DNA from 2 places in the Nocardioides ochotonae genome. Region 2 is predicted to be linked to the other one. Evidence: predicted binding sites of a transcription regulator. Region 2 holds the regulator's gene; the other holds the start of a gene.

Evidence for each region. Region 2 encodes LexA, which represses DNA repair genes until DNA is damaged. Its sites were predicted from a motif close to TCGAACANNTGTTCGA; they were not measured.
Region 1: the regulator LexA is predicted to act here: its motif matches at 3,002-3,017, upstream of HBO46_RS16350 (HNH endonuclease signature motif containing protein).

The regions. Positions count from the first base shown of each region.
Region 1 is NZ_CP061769.1:3,363,939-3,369,775, forward strand. Features, by position in the region: gene HBO46_RS16330 (5-(carboxyamino)imidazole ribonucleotide synthase) at 1-828, opposite strand, end outside; gene HBO46_RS16335 (winged helix-turn-helix domain-containing protein) at 839-1,165, opposite strand; gene HBO46_RS16340 (adenylate/guanylate cyclase domain-containing protein) at 1,254-2,243, opposite strand; gene HBO46_RS16345 (PH domain-containing protein) at 2,230-2,736, opposite strand; gene HBO46_RS16350 (HNH endonuclease signature motif containing protein) at 3,030-4,340, shown strand; gene HBO46_RS16355 (biotin--[acetyl-CoA-carboxylase] ligase) at 4,445-5,245, opposite strand; gene HBO46_RS16360 (acyl-CoA carboxylase subunit beta) at 5,330-5,837, shown strand, end outside.
Region 2 is NZ_CP061769.1:3,636,571-3,642,407, reverse strand. Features, by position in the region: gene hflX (GTPase HflX) at 1-490, shown strand, start outside; gene HBO46_RS17485 (SGNH/GDSL hydrolase family protein) at 718-1,368, shown strand; gene HBO46_RS17480 (ATP-dependent DNA helicase) at 1,412-3,406, shown strand; gene lexA (transcriptional repressor LexA) at 3,543-4,265, opposite strand; gene HBO46_RS17470 (LysM peptidoglycan-binding domain-containing protein) at 4,638-4,985, shown strand; gene HBO46_RS17465 (hypothetical protein) at 5,127-5,510, opposite strand.

The DNA.
Region 1 (5,837 bases), 270 kb from region 2:
CCAGTGCCCGGTGTTGTGCGGGCGCATCGCGAGCTCGTTGACCAGCACCCGGCCGTCGGTGGTCTCGAAGAGCTCCACGGCGAGCACGCCGGTCACGTCGAGCTCGCCGGCGATGCGCAGCGCGATCTCCTGGGCCCGTCCGGCGAGGTCGGGGTCCAGGTCGGGTGCCGGGGCGATGACCTCGTGGCAGATGCCGTCCTTCTGGGTGCTGGCCACGACGGGGTACGCCGCCGCCTGGCCGCTGGGCGAGCGGGCCACCAGCGCGGACAGCTCGCGGCGGAAGTCGACGAGCTCCTCGGCCAGCAGGCGTACGCCGGCGGCCGCGGCCGCCGCGAACGGCTCGGCGCAGTCCTCCGCCGAGCGCACGAACCACACGCCCTTGCCGTCGTACCCGCCGCGGGTGGTCTTGAGCACGCACGGCAAGCCGAACGCCTCGACGTCCGCGACGTCCACGACGATCGCGTTGCGGGGGCAGGGCACGCCGAGCGCGGCGAGCCGCTCGCGCATCACGCCCTTGTCCTGGGCGTGGACCAGCGCCTCGGGCCCGGGGCGTACGGCGATGCCGTCGGCCTCCAGGGCGTGGAGGTGGTCGGTGGGGACGTGCTCGTGGTCGAAGGTGACGACCGCGCACCCCTCGCTGACCCGGCGCAGGGTGGCCAGGTCGCGGTAGTCGCCGACCAGCTGGTCGGGGATGACCTGGGCGGCGGAGACGCCGGGCGCCTCGGCAAGCAGGCGCAGCGGCAGGCCGAGCGCGATGGCGGGCTGCGCCATCATCCGCGCGAGCTGGCCGCCGCCGATGACGGCGAGGGTGGGAGCGGGCTCGGACACGGCCTGAACTCTAGGAGACGACTCCCGAGCCGCTCGGCTCGCCCTTCTCGAAGCGGAGTCCCTGGCCCCGGATGGTGGTGATCAACCGGGGCTCGCGACTGTCGTCGCCGAGCTTGCGGCGCACCCAGCCGAGGTGGACGTCGATGGTCTTGGAGGAGGTCCAGAAGGTCGTGTCCCAGACGTCGTGCATGAGCTCCTCGCGGGTGACGACCTCACCGGCACGCGCGATCAGCGCGTGCAGCAGCTCGAACTCCTTGCGCGACAGCACGACCTCGCTCGCCCCGCGCCAGACCCGCCGGCTCCCCGGGTCGAGTCGAACGTCCTGGACCTCGTACACGCGCCCCACGGTAGGAGCATGTGAGAGTCCTCACGCAGCAATTGCGAGAAAGGGGGTCGGCCGCAACATGGTGCCCACGTGCGGACGATCAGCTGCGGCGTACGGACACCGGCTCCACGAGACCGAACCCGCGCACCGGACGCGCCGGGAGCCGACGGGTCTCGAACTGGTCGTCGGGCAGCAGCTCCGCAGTGCGCGCGTCGATGATGATGCGGTTGCGGCGCGCGACGGCGGTCAGCCGGGCGGCCATGTTGACCGGGGGGCCGAAGACGTCGCCGAGGCGCATGACGACCAGACCACTGGCCAGGCCCACGCGCACGTCGGGCATGCGCGGGTCGCGCCCGATGACGTTGATGATCCCGGCGGCAGTGTCGTAGGCGGCGATCGGGTCGTCGTTCACGAACAGCACCGAGTCGCCGATGCTCTTGATGACCCGCCCACGCTGGTTGGCGACGACGTCGGCGCAGCGCGACTCGAAGAGCTCCACGAGGTCGCCGATGCGGTCCTCGCTGAGCTGGTTGGACAGCGCCGTGAAGCTCACGATGTCGGCGAAACCGACCGTCAGCTGGGTGGTGTGCAGGTCCTCCTCGCGGGCGCTGAGCGCCTCGACGCGCGCGACCGACGCGGCCAGGTGACGGCGCCAGACATAGACCAGCAGCTCCTCGAAGGAGCCCGAGAACTCCTCGAAGATGCGCATCGCCGCCGCGAGCCGGCCCTGCGGGGTGTCGGCCTCACCCTGGGTCATCTCCTCGACGCGGTGCAGCAGCGCCGTGGTCTCCCAGTCGGCGAGGCGGGCCATGGTCTGGCCCACGGCCCGGGTGATCGTGACCGCGAGGTCGAAGTCGATCAGCCCGGACTCCACCATCGCGAAGATCCGCGAGACCGCCTCGGTGTCGGCGGAGGTGAAGGCGGTGTCCCCGCCGGTCTCAGGGAAGCCCAGCGCGCGCCACAGCCGGCGCGCCTCGTCGAGGGAGACGCCGCTCTGCGCCGCGACGTCGGCGGCGGTGTAGGTCGGGACCGCACCCAGGATCGCGCGCTCGAGGCCCGCCGTCCGGGTGAGGGACTCAGATTCCTTCATGTCGGGAGGAGGCCTCCGTGGCCTGGTCGTGGAGGAGCTGGTGGACGCGGCGCTTGGTCTCCTCGACGCGAGGGATGTCGGGCAGCACGACCCGGCCGTGGGTGCTGGCATCGCTGATCACCAGCGTGCCGCACCCGAGCAGCCGGTCGTTGAGGTGCAGCTCGATCTCGATGTCGCTGATCCGCGAGAGGGGGATGTCGTGGCCCCTCCGCACCAGCACGCCGGTGCGGGTGATCAGCCGGCGGTTGGTGAAGGCGTAGGCACCCATGAGCCACTCGAGGAACGGCCACAGGACCCAGCGCCCGGCCAGCACGACGACCGCAACCCAGCCGATCCGCGTGACCACCTCCTGGCCGACGAGCAGCTGGATCGCGAGCCCGGCTGCCAGCAGCAGGACCAGCGCCAGCAGCGGCACGAGCAGTGCCTTGGCGTGCGTGCGCGTCGACACGACGACGACCTCGCCGTCGTTGAGGAGCTTGGGATTCAGAGCCACGGCGAGATCATCCCATCCCCCGCCCCCGGCGTGTGATCCGAGACTCACGTGGCGAGAAGCGGGGCGTGGAGGGCTGAGCAGAGGACCGCCGCCGAGCCAGTGGCGGGAGGCACCCCGTCGGTCGAGCAGCACCCATTGGGCGAGCTCGTCGGGACGGGGCCGAGGGGTCTCGATGGTCGCTCGTTGGCGCTCGCTGCTCGACCGACAGTGGCGGCCCGGCCGGCGGTCGAGCCTGTCGAGATCCACGGTGGAAGGACTCTTGTTCTCGAACGTGCGTTCGAGTAGGATGAGGCATGGCCGACCCCGAGCTCCCCGACTGCGACACCCCAGCCGCCGTGCTGGCGTTCGCGCAGGAGCAGCGGGCCGCCGCCCACCGGGCGGAGTTCGGGGTCCTGGAGGCTGCTCTCGCGTGGGCAGCGATGCACCCGGCGGAGTCGATCTCGCCGCAGGCACCGGCCGCCGGGTGGATCTTCGCCGAGGTGGCCGTGCCGCTCGGTGGTGAGGGGACGCCGCTGGTGGCGGAGTTCGCGCCGATGGAGCTGGGTGCGGCGCTGGGGATCTCGACCGATTCCGCGCGTGCGTTGGTCGGTGCTGCGCTCGAGCTGGCGCACCGGTTGCCGCGGACCTGGGCCCAGATGCGTGCCGGGGTGGTTCCGGTCTGGAAGGGTCGCCGGCTCGCGCAGCTCACGCTGCGACTGCCACCGGAGGGTGCGGACTTCGTGGACCGCCAGCTCGCCGGGAGGGTCGGGAAGGTCGGCTGGGCCGGCATCGAGCGACTGGTGGATCACGCGCGTGCGGTCTTCGACCCCGAGGGCGCGGAGAAGCAGCGCCGCGAGGCCGCCGACGGACGCCGCTTCGACGTCCACACCGACCAGGCGACCCACGACGGCACCGTGCACGTGGAGGGTGAGCTCGACCTCGCCGACGCCCTCGACCTGGACACCGCGATCCGCCAGGGCGCCGAAGAGCTCGCGGCACTCGGGTCGACGGAGTCGTTGGACGTGCGTCGCTCGATGGCCGCCGGTGAGCTCGCCCGACGACAGCTCGCGTTCGACCTGCGCACCGAGGCCGGCATCGCCGGTGACGGCGCCGCCTCGGTGGTGAAGCCGCGCCAGGTCGTCATCCACGTGCATCTGTCCGATGCCGCGATCTCCCGTGATGTGGCCGGCATCGCCCGCATCGAGGAGACCCGGACGATCGTGTCGACCGAGCAGGTCCGCGCGTGGTGCACCAGCGACGCGCAGGTGGTGATCAAGCCGGTCATCGATCTCGGGGCCCACCACCACACCGACGCCTACGCGGTCCCCGACAGGCTCGCCGAGCAGACCCGTCTCACCCAGCCGGTGTGCGCGTTTCCGTGGTGCGAACGCCCGGCCCGGCGCTGCGACACCGACCACGTCATCGCCCACGGCGACGACGGTCCGACGTGCAGCTGCAACCTCGCCCCGCTCTGTCGCCGACATCACCGCGCCAAGACCCACACGGCGTGGACCTACGACAGGACCGACGCCGCGACCTACCTCTGGCGATCACCCCACGGGCTGCACCTGGTCAAGGACCACGGCGAGACCCGGCTCGTCACCGCACACCCGCCGGACCTGTAGATCGACCGCTCCGGACCCCGCCAGCAGCCAGCCATGCGGGGTCACACCCCTGCCCGGCCAGCGGCTCCGCGGACTTCGGTCTCGACAAACTCGACCGCCGGGGCTCAGGCGGGACGGACGTGCACGACGTCTCCGGCGCCGACCGCGACCTCACCGTCAGGGCCCTCGACGAGCAGCCGGCCGGTCTCGTCGACGTCGGTGGCCCGGCCGAGGAGGGCCTCGCCGGAGGGCAGCTCGACGCGGACGTCGCGGCCCAGGGTCACGCAGGCGTCGCGGTACGCCGCGCGCAGGCGCTGCGCTCCGTCGGCCCCGTCGGCGCTGTCACGCTGCCAGTCCCGGTAGGTGTCCAGCAGGGTGGCGAGCAGGTCGGCGAGCAGGTCGGCGCGGTCGGGCACACCGCGCTCGCCTGCCTCGAGGGCCAGCGACGTCGCGGTCGGGATCGGCAGCTCCTCGGGCGTCAGGTCGACGTTGAGGCCGATCCCCACGACCGCGGCCAGTCCGGTGGGGGTGTCGACGACCTCGACGAGGATGCCGGCGACCTTGCGGTCCCCGATCAGCGCGTCGTTGGGCCACTTCACCCCGGCGGCGGGGAACCCGGCCTCGCGCAGCGTGCGTCCCACGGCGTACCCGGTCAAGAGCGGCAGCCACGGCCACTCGCGCGTGGCGAGGACCGGGCGCAGCAGCACCGAGACGATCAGCCCGGAGCGCGCGGGCATCTCCCAGCTGCGGTCGAGACGGCCGCGCCCGGCGCTCTGGTGCTCCGCCACGACGACGAGACCCTCGGCGGCCCCGGCACGCGCGCGCTGGGCGGCGACGGCGTTGGTGGACGTGGTCTCCTCGAGCACCTCGAGGACCAGGTCGGGCCCGAGATCACGGCGTCGTGCGGTGACCCGTGTCCTGTCCAATGGTGGGCGCGCCGACTGCGAAGGAATCACGGGCACTACATTGGCCCACACCCTGCACGGACGCCAGCGAGGAGATCAGTACCAGTGAGCGCACTACCCGGCGAAGGCACCGAGGTCCCCACGGACATCGACATCCACACGACGGCCGGCAAGCTGGCGGACCTCGAGCGCCGCATCGACGAGGCGGTCCACGCCGGCTCGGCCAAGGCGGTCGAGAAGCAGCACGCCAAGGGACGCCTGACCGCACGCGAGCGCGTGGCCCTGCTCTTCGACGAGGGCTCCTTCGTCGAGATCGACGAGCTCGCCCGCCACCGCTCCACCGCCTTCGGCCTCGAGAAGACCCGCCCGTACGGCGACGGCGTCGTCACCGGCTACGGCACCGTCAACGGCCGCCAGGTCTGCGCGTTCTCCCAGGACTTCACCGTCTTCGGCGGCTCGCTGGGCGAGGTCTACGGCGAGAAGATCACCAAGATCATGGACATGGCGATGAAGACCGGCTCGCCGCTGGTCGGCATCAACGAGGGCGCCGGCGCCCGCATCCAGGAGGGCGTCGTCTCCCTGGGCCTGTACGGCGAGATCTTCAAGCGCAACG
Region 2 (5,837 bases):
CCTGCCCCACCAGCTGGTCGAGGCGTTCCGCTCCACGCTGGAGGAGGTCGCCGACGCCGACCTGATCCTGCACGTCGTGGACGGCTCGCACCCCGACCCGGAGGGCCAGATCTCCGCGGTCCGCGCGGTGCTGGCCGACATCGACGCCGCCGGGGTCCCCGAGCTGATCGTCATCAACAAGGCCGACCAGGCCGACCCGATGGTGATCGCGCGGCTCCAGCAGCGTGAGCCGCACTGCGTGGTCGTCTCCGCCAAGACCGGCGAGGGCATCGCGAAGGCGCTCGCGGTGATCGAGAGCGAGCTGCCGCGTCCCGACGTGGAGTTCCGGGTGCTGCTGCCCTACGAGCGCGGCGACCTGGTCAACCGGATCCATCAGCAGGGCGAGATCGAGTCCCTGGAGCACACCCCCGAGGGCACGCTGGTCAGCGGCCGCGCCAACGCCGACCTCGCCGGCGAGCTCGAGGAGTACGCCGTCGCGGCTCCCGCCTGACGGGCTCGGCGCGCCCCGGTCACGCACCGGGGCGTGCTGGGTCGGGGGAGGATCGGTCACGGCGTCCTCGTGCCGACGCGAAAAGGGGTGCCGGGGACGCCGCGTTGTCCGACAATGGTGTGGTGCGACGTCGCGGGGCCGGGTCCCCTCCAGCTGGTGGGTCGGTCGCGCCGACGCCCGAACGGTTGCCCCGACGGTCGCCTTGGCGGCGTCGCCGGGTGGCGGCGGTGCTCGCCGCCCTCATCGTCGGGGCCACCACGACGGTATGGGTGGCCGGACAGGCCATCGGTGACAACGTCGGGCGCTGCGAGCGCTTCGCCGCCGCCGCCACCGACCGCGCGGGCATCGTCACCGGCGAGGGACGCCAGGTCCTCGTGATCGGCGACTCCTACGCCGCCGGACTGCTGCTCGAGGACCCGGCGACGGCGTGGCCCGATCGCCTCGAGGGGCGGGTACGGGTGGCGGGGTTCTCCGGCTCCGGCTTCAGCCGGGAGGCGAGCGGGTGCGGGGACGTCTCCTTCGCGACCCGCGCCGCGGCTGCGCTGCGCGCGCACCCGGGTGCGGAGGTCGTCGTGGTCGAGGGCGGCCTCAACGACCACGACCAGGGCGACGTCGAGATCGTCGCCGGGTTCAGGCGCCTGACCGAGGCGGTCGGCGCGCGCCCGCTCGTGGTGGTCGGCCCGCCGCCCGCCCCGACACGTGCCGAGCAGGCCGGGCTCGTGGACGCGCTGCTGGCCCGGCTGGCCGCCCGGCACGGCGCGACGTACGTCTCGACGGCCGGGCTCGCGCTGCCCTACCTTCCCGACGGGCTGCACCTCACGCCCGAGGGGCACACGGCGTTCGGCGAGCAGGTCGCGGCGGTGCTCACACGGTTGTGAGGACGCCGTCGGCGCCGTCGGTGGCCGCGGTTAGGGTTCTCCGGTGTCCTCCACTGTCGAGCAGACCTCCGTCCGCGACGTCCTCGCGACGGCCGTGCGTGCGCTCGGCGGCAGCGAGCGCGCCGGACAGGTGCAGATGGCCGAGGCGGTCGGTCGGGCGATGGAGGACGAGCAGCACCTGCTCGTCCAGGCCGGCACCGGCACCGGCAAGTCGCTGGCCTACCTCGTGCCCAGCCTGCTGCACCGCGAGCGGGTCGTCGTCGCCACCGCGACGCTGGCGCTGCAGCACCAGCTCGTCGAGCGCGACATCCCCCGCCTGACCACCGCGCTGAAGGGGCAGCCGGGCGTCGACACGTCGTACGCCGTGCTGAAGGGCCGCTCCAACTACGCCTGTCTCCACCGGGTCCGTGAGGGCGTGCCGGACGACCAGGGTGCGCTGGTGCAGCTGCCCGAGGGCTCCATGGGCGCCAAGGTGCTCGAACTGCGCGCCTGGGCCGACAAGGAGGCCGAGGACGGCGGCAGCGGCGAGCGCGACAACGCCCCGCGCCACACCGACAAGGAGTGGCGCCAGGTCAGCGTCAGCCACCGCGAGTGCCTCGGCGCCGCCAAGTGCCCCTTCGGTCAGGAGTGCTTCGCCGAGCTGGCCAAGGAGAAGGCCCAGAAGTCCCACCTGATCATCACCAACCACTCGCTGCTGGCGATCGACGCGGTCGAGGGCGTCCCGATGATCCCCGACTACAACGTCGTGGTGATCGACGAGGCCCACGAGCTGACCCAGCGGGTCACCCAGGCCGCCACCGACGAGCTGTGGGCCGCCGAGGTGGAGCGGGCCGCCCGGCGCGCCCAGCGCTACGTCGACGGCAGCGAGGCCGACGACCTCTCCGACGCCGCCGACGCACTGCGCGCCGCGATGGGCGAGGCCCGCCCGGGGCGCCTCGAGCAGCTCCCGGTCGACCTCGGGGACGCGCTCGTGCTGGTCCGTGACAGCGCCCGCGCCGCGATCTCGGCGTTCCCCAAGGACAAGGACCGCGACGGGGAGGCCGACGCCGGCCGCACCCAGGCCCGCGGCACGCTCCAGGAGGTCTTCACGACCGCGGAGCGGATGGCCGCGGAGCTCGACTCCGACGTCCTGTGGATGACCGAGGGCTCCGAGCGGATGCCCCCGCGGCTGTGTGTGGCGCCGCTGCAGGTCTGGGGCCAGATGCGCGACAAGCTGCTCAACGAGAAGACCGTCGTGTTCACCTCGGCCACCCTGATGCTCGGAGGCGACTTCAGCTCGGTCGCGACCAGCGTCGGGCTCAAGCCGTCCGAGCGGATCATCGACGGCTCGCCGACCGCGGCCGCACCGGGGGAGGGCCAGCCCTGGCGGGGCCTCGACGTCGGGTCGCCGTTCGACTACGGCCAGCAGGGCATCCTCTACGTCGCGCGTCACCTCCCGCCGCCGGGACGCGACGGGCTGGTCAAGGCCCAGCTCGACGAGATCGTGGAGCTGATCGACGCCGCCGACGGGCGCGCGCTGGGCCTGTTCTCCTCGCGCCGCGCGGCCGAGGCGGCGGCCGAGGAGGTCCGCAAGCGGCTTCCGCACCTGACGACGCTCGCGCAGGGCGACGCCCAGCTGCCCGAGCTGGCCAAGCAGTTCGTCGCCGACCCGCACACCTGCCTGTTCGGCACGCTGACGCTCTGGCAGGGCCTCGACGTACCCGGCGAGACCTGCCAGCTGGTGCTGATCGACCGGATCCCGTTCCCGCGCCCCGACGACCCGCTGATGTCGGCGCGGCAGAAGGCGGCCGACAAGGCCGGCGGCAACGGGTTCATGCAGGTCGCCGCCACCCATGCCGCGCTGCTGATGGCCCAGGGCGCCGGTCGGTTGATCCGCACGACCTCCGACCGCGGCGTGGTCGCGGTCCTCGACCCGAGGCTGGCGACCGCGCGCTACGGCGGCTTCCTCAAGGCCAGCCTGCCCTCGATGTGGACGACCACCGACCCGGGGATCGTGCGCCAGGCGCTGGCCCGGCTCGCGGGCAAGCCCTCCGCCTGAGCCGCTCCGCCGGCCGGCATCGCGCCGCGTGCGCGACGAGCGAGGACCTCGCAACGGCGACGGGGCTGGCGCGGGGTGAGCGTGTCACCCCGCGCCAGCCCCGGTCAGAGCCGCGCTGCGTCGATCCGTGCCGGGATCAGACCCGGCGCAGGACCGCGGTGACCTTGCCCAGGATCGATGCGTGGGTGCCGTCGATGGGCTCGTAGGCGTCGTTGTGGGGGAGCAGCCAGACCTTGCCGTCCTTGCGCTGGAAGGTCTTCACCGTGGCCTCGCCGTCGATGAGCGCGGCCACCATGTCGCCGTTGTTGGCGGTCTGCTGCTGGCGGATCACCACGTAGTCGCCGTTGCAGACGGCGGCGTCGATCATCGAGTCGCCGGAGACCTCGAGGAGGAACAGCTGCCCGTCGCCGACCAGCTGGCGCGGCAGCGGGAAGACGTCCTCGACCCGCTCCTCGGCCAGGATCGGCCCACCCGCGGCGATCCGACCCACGACGGGCACGTACGACGGGGCCGGCACGCTGTCGCCGATGCCGGTCTCGTCGATCGAGGATCCCTCGCCCGAGGACATCGCCTTGCGTGCGGCCATCACCTCGGGCAGGAACACCTCGAGGGCGCGCGGGCGGTGCGGGTCGCGCTTGATGAAGCCCTTCTGCTCGAGGACCTTCAGCTGGTGCGCGACGCTCGAGGAGCTGGTCAGGCCGACCGCCTGCCCGATCTCGCGCATGCTCGGCGGGTAGCCGCGCTTCTCGATGCAGTCGGTGATGTGGGTCAGGACCCGCACCTGGCGCGGGGTGAGCCCGGTCGCGTCGGCGGGACCGTCGGGGAGCTCAGCGACCCCGTCGCTCTTCTTCTTGGCCATCTGTGCCTTCCCTCGGGTCGTGGTCCGGGTTGTCGGTGCCCGCTCGCCCGGTAGTCGTCCCCGGGTCGGTGGCGTGAGGCCACCGTAGCGACTCCCACCCCCAGAGTTCAAACATCTGTTCGAAGGGCGTGTCGCGGGCCGGTCGCGGACCTCGACCCTCGAGGTGCCTCGAACATTTGTTCGCTCAGGTGCTTGCGTTCCTCGAACACCTGATCTAACGTCGTACACATGTTCGATCGAACGTCTGGTCGAACCGCTGATCTGGTCCTGTTCCGGCGGGACTGTCGGTGGCGGGCGTTAGACATCCTCTGACGCCGCGATCCGCGGCCGACGCACTTTCCTGCACTTCCCGGCACTTCCCCAGGAGCCATCATGAGCACGCTGCACCCCGCAATCGCGATCGCCCCCGCTCGCCCGACGAGCGGTCAGTCGGTGCGACTCACCCGCCGAGGTCGCGCGGTGATCTTCGGGTTCTGCGTCGCGGTGCTGCTCGCCGTGGGGTTCGCCCTCGCCGGCGGCTCGATGGCCACGGCGGAGAAGGGTCAGGCGGAGCCCACGGAGGTCATCACGGTCGGCACTGGCCAGACCCTGTGGGAGATCGCCTCGGAGATCAGTGACGACGGCGACGTGCGTGAGGCGATGCGTCACATCGAGCGGCTCAACGCCCTCGAGTCCCCGATGCTCATCGCCGGTCAGCGCCTGGCGGTGCCCACCAGCTGACGCCACATCCAGACATCGCCGGTCGCCTCGACCCCGACCGGCGAGCAGGGGAAGAGCGGGGGGCGGGACCATGAGGTCCCGCCCCCTGTTTCATGTGCGGAGGCGTCCGATCCCCGGTGCCCGGTGGTCAGGGCTGGGTGCTCAGCGCGCCGCGCGCCGTCCGCCCGGGGCGGTGGCCCGTGGGGCGGCGGTGTGCTCCGGTTGAGCGGGGTGCGGCGCCGGGAGGGCGGAGTCGGGCGTGTTCGGGTCGGAGGTGATGCCGAGCTCGCGCAGTAGGCGGGCGATGAGCATGAGCGCGACGAACAGGCACGCCACGGCGCCCATCGAGGCGAGGGCCAGGAGCCACCAGCCCTCGGTGTCGCCGCCGCGGGCGCTGGCGCCGAAGTCGATCGCGGCGTAGACCAGATAGCCCCAGGCGACCACCGCCAGGGTGACGCACCCGGCCAGGCCGAGCAGGCGTGGTCGCCAGGTCGGCGCCTTCTTGGTGCCCCGCCTCGAACCTGCCCGCTTGCCCTTGCTTGCCACGCCGTCATTGTCGCTGATGACGGACCTCGGCGCGCGGCGACCCGCATGTTCGCGCGGGGGCTTTCCTGCCAGCCCCGACCCGGCGGCGTCGGTGCCGAGTGCGGTGCGACAGGGCTCTGACCTGCGGTTACGGAGCGGTCCGTACCGGGAGGGGAAAACGGGCGTCGCGGGCTTGCAGACGGTCGGTGGCACGCGTACGGTTACCCCTACATCTAGTACTTACAGCGCTGTAGTTATCCACATCTAGTGCACAGCCCAGCGGTGGAAGACTCACAGATGTGAGCGAGTTCTACACAGAAGAACCCCTGTTATCCACACCCTGAGGCA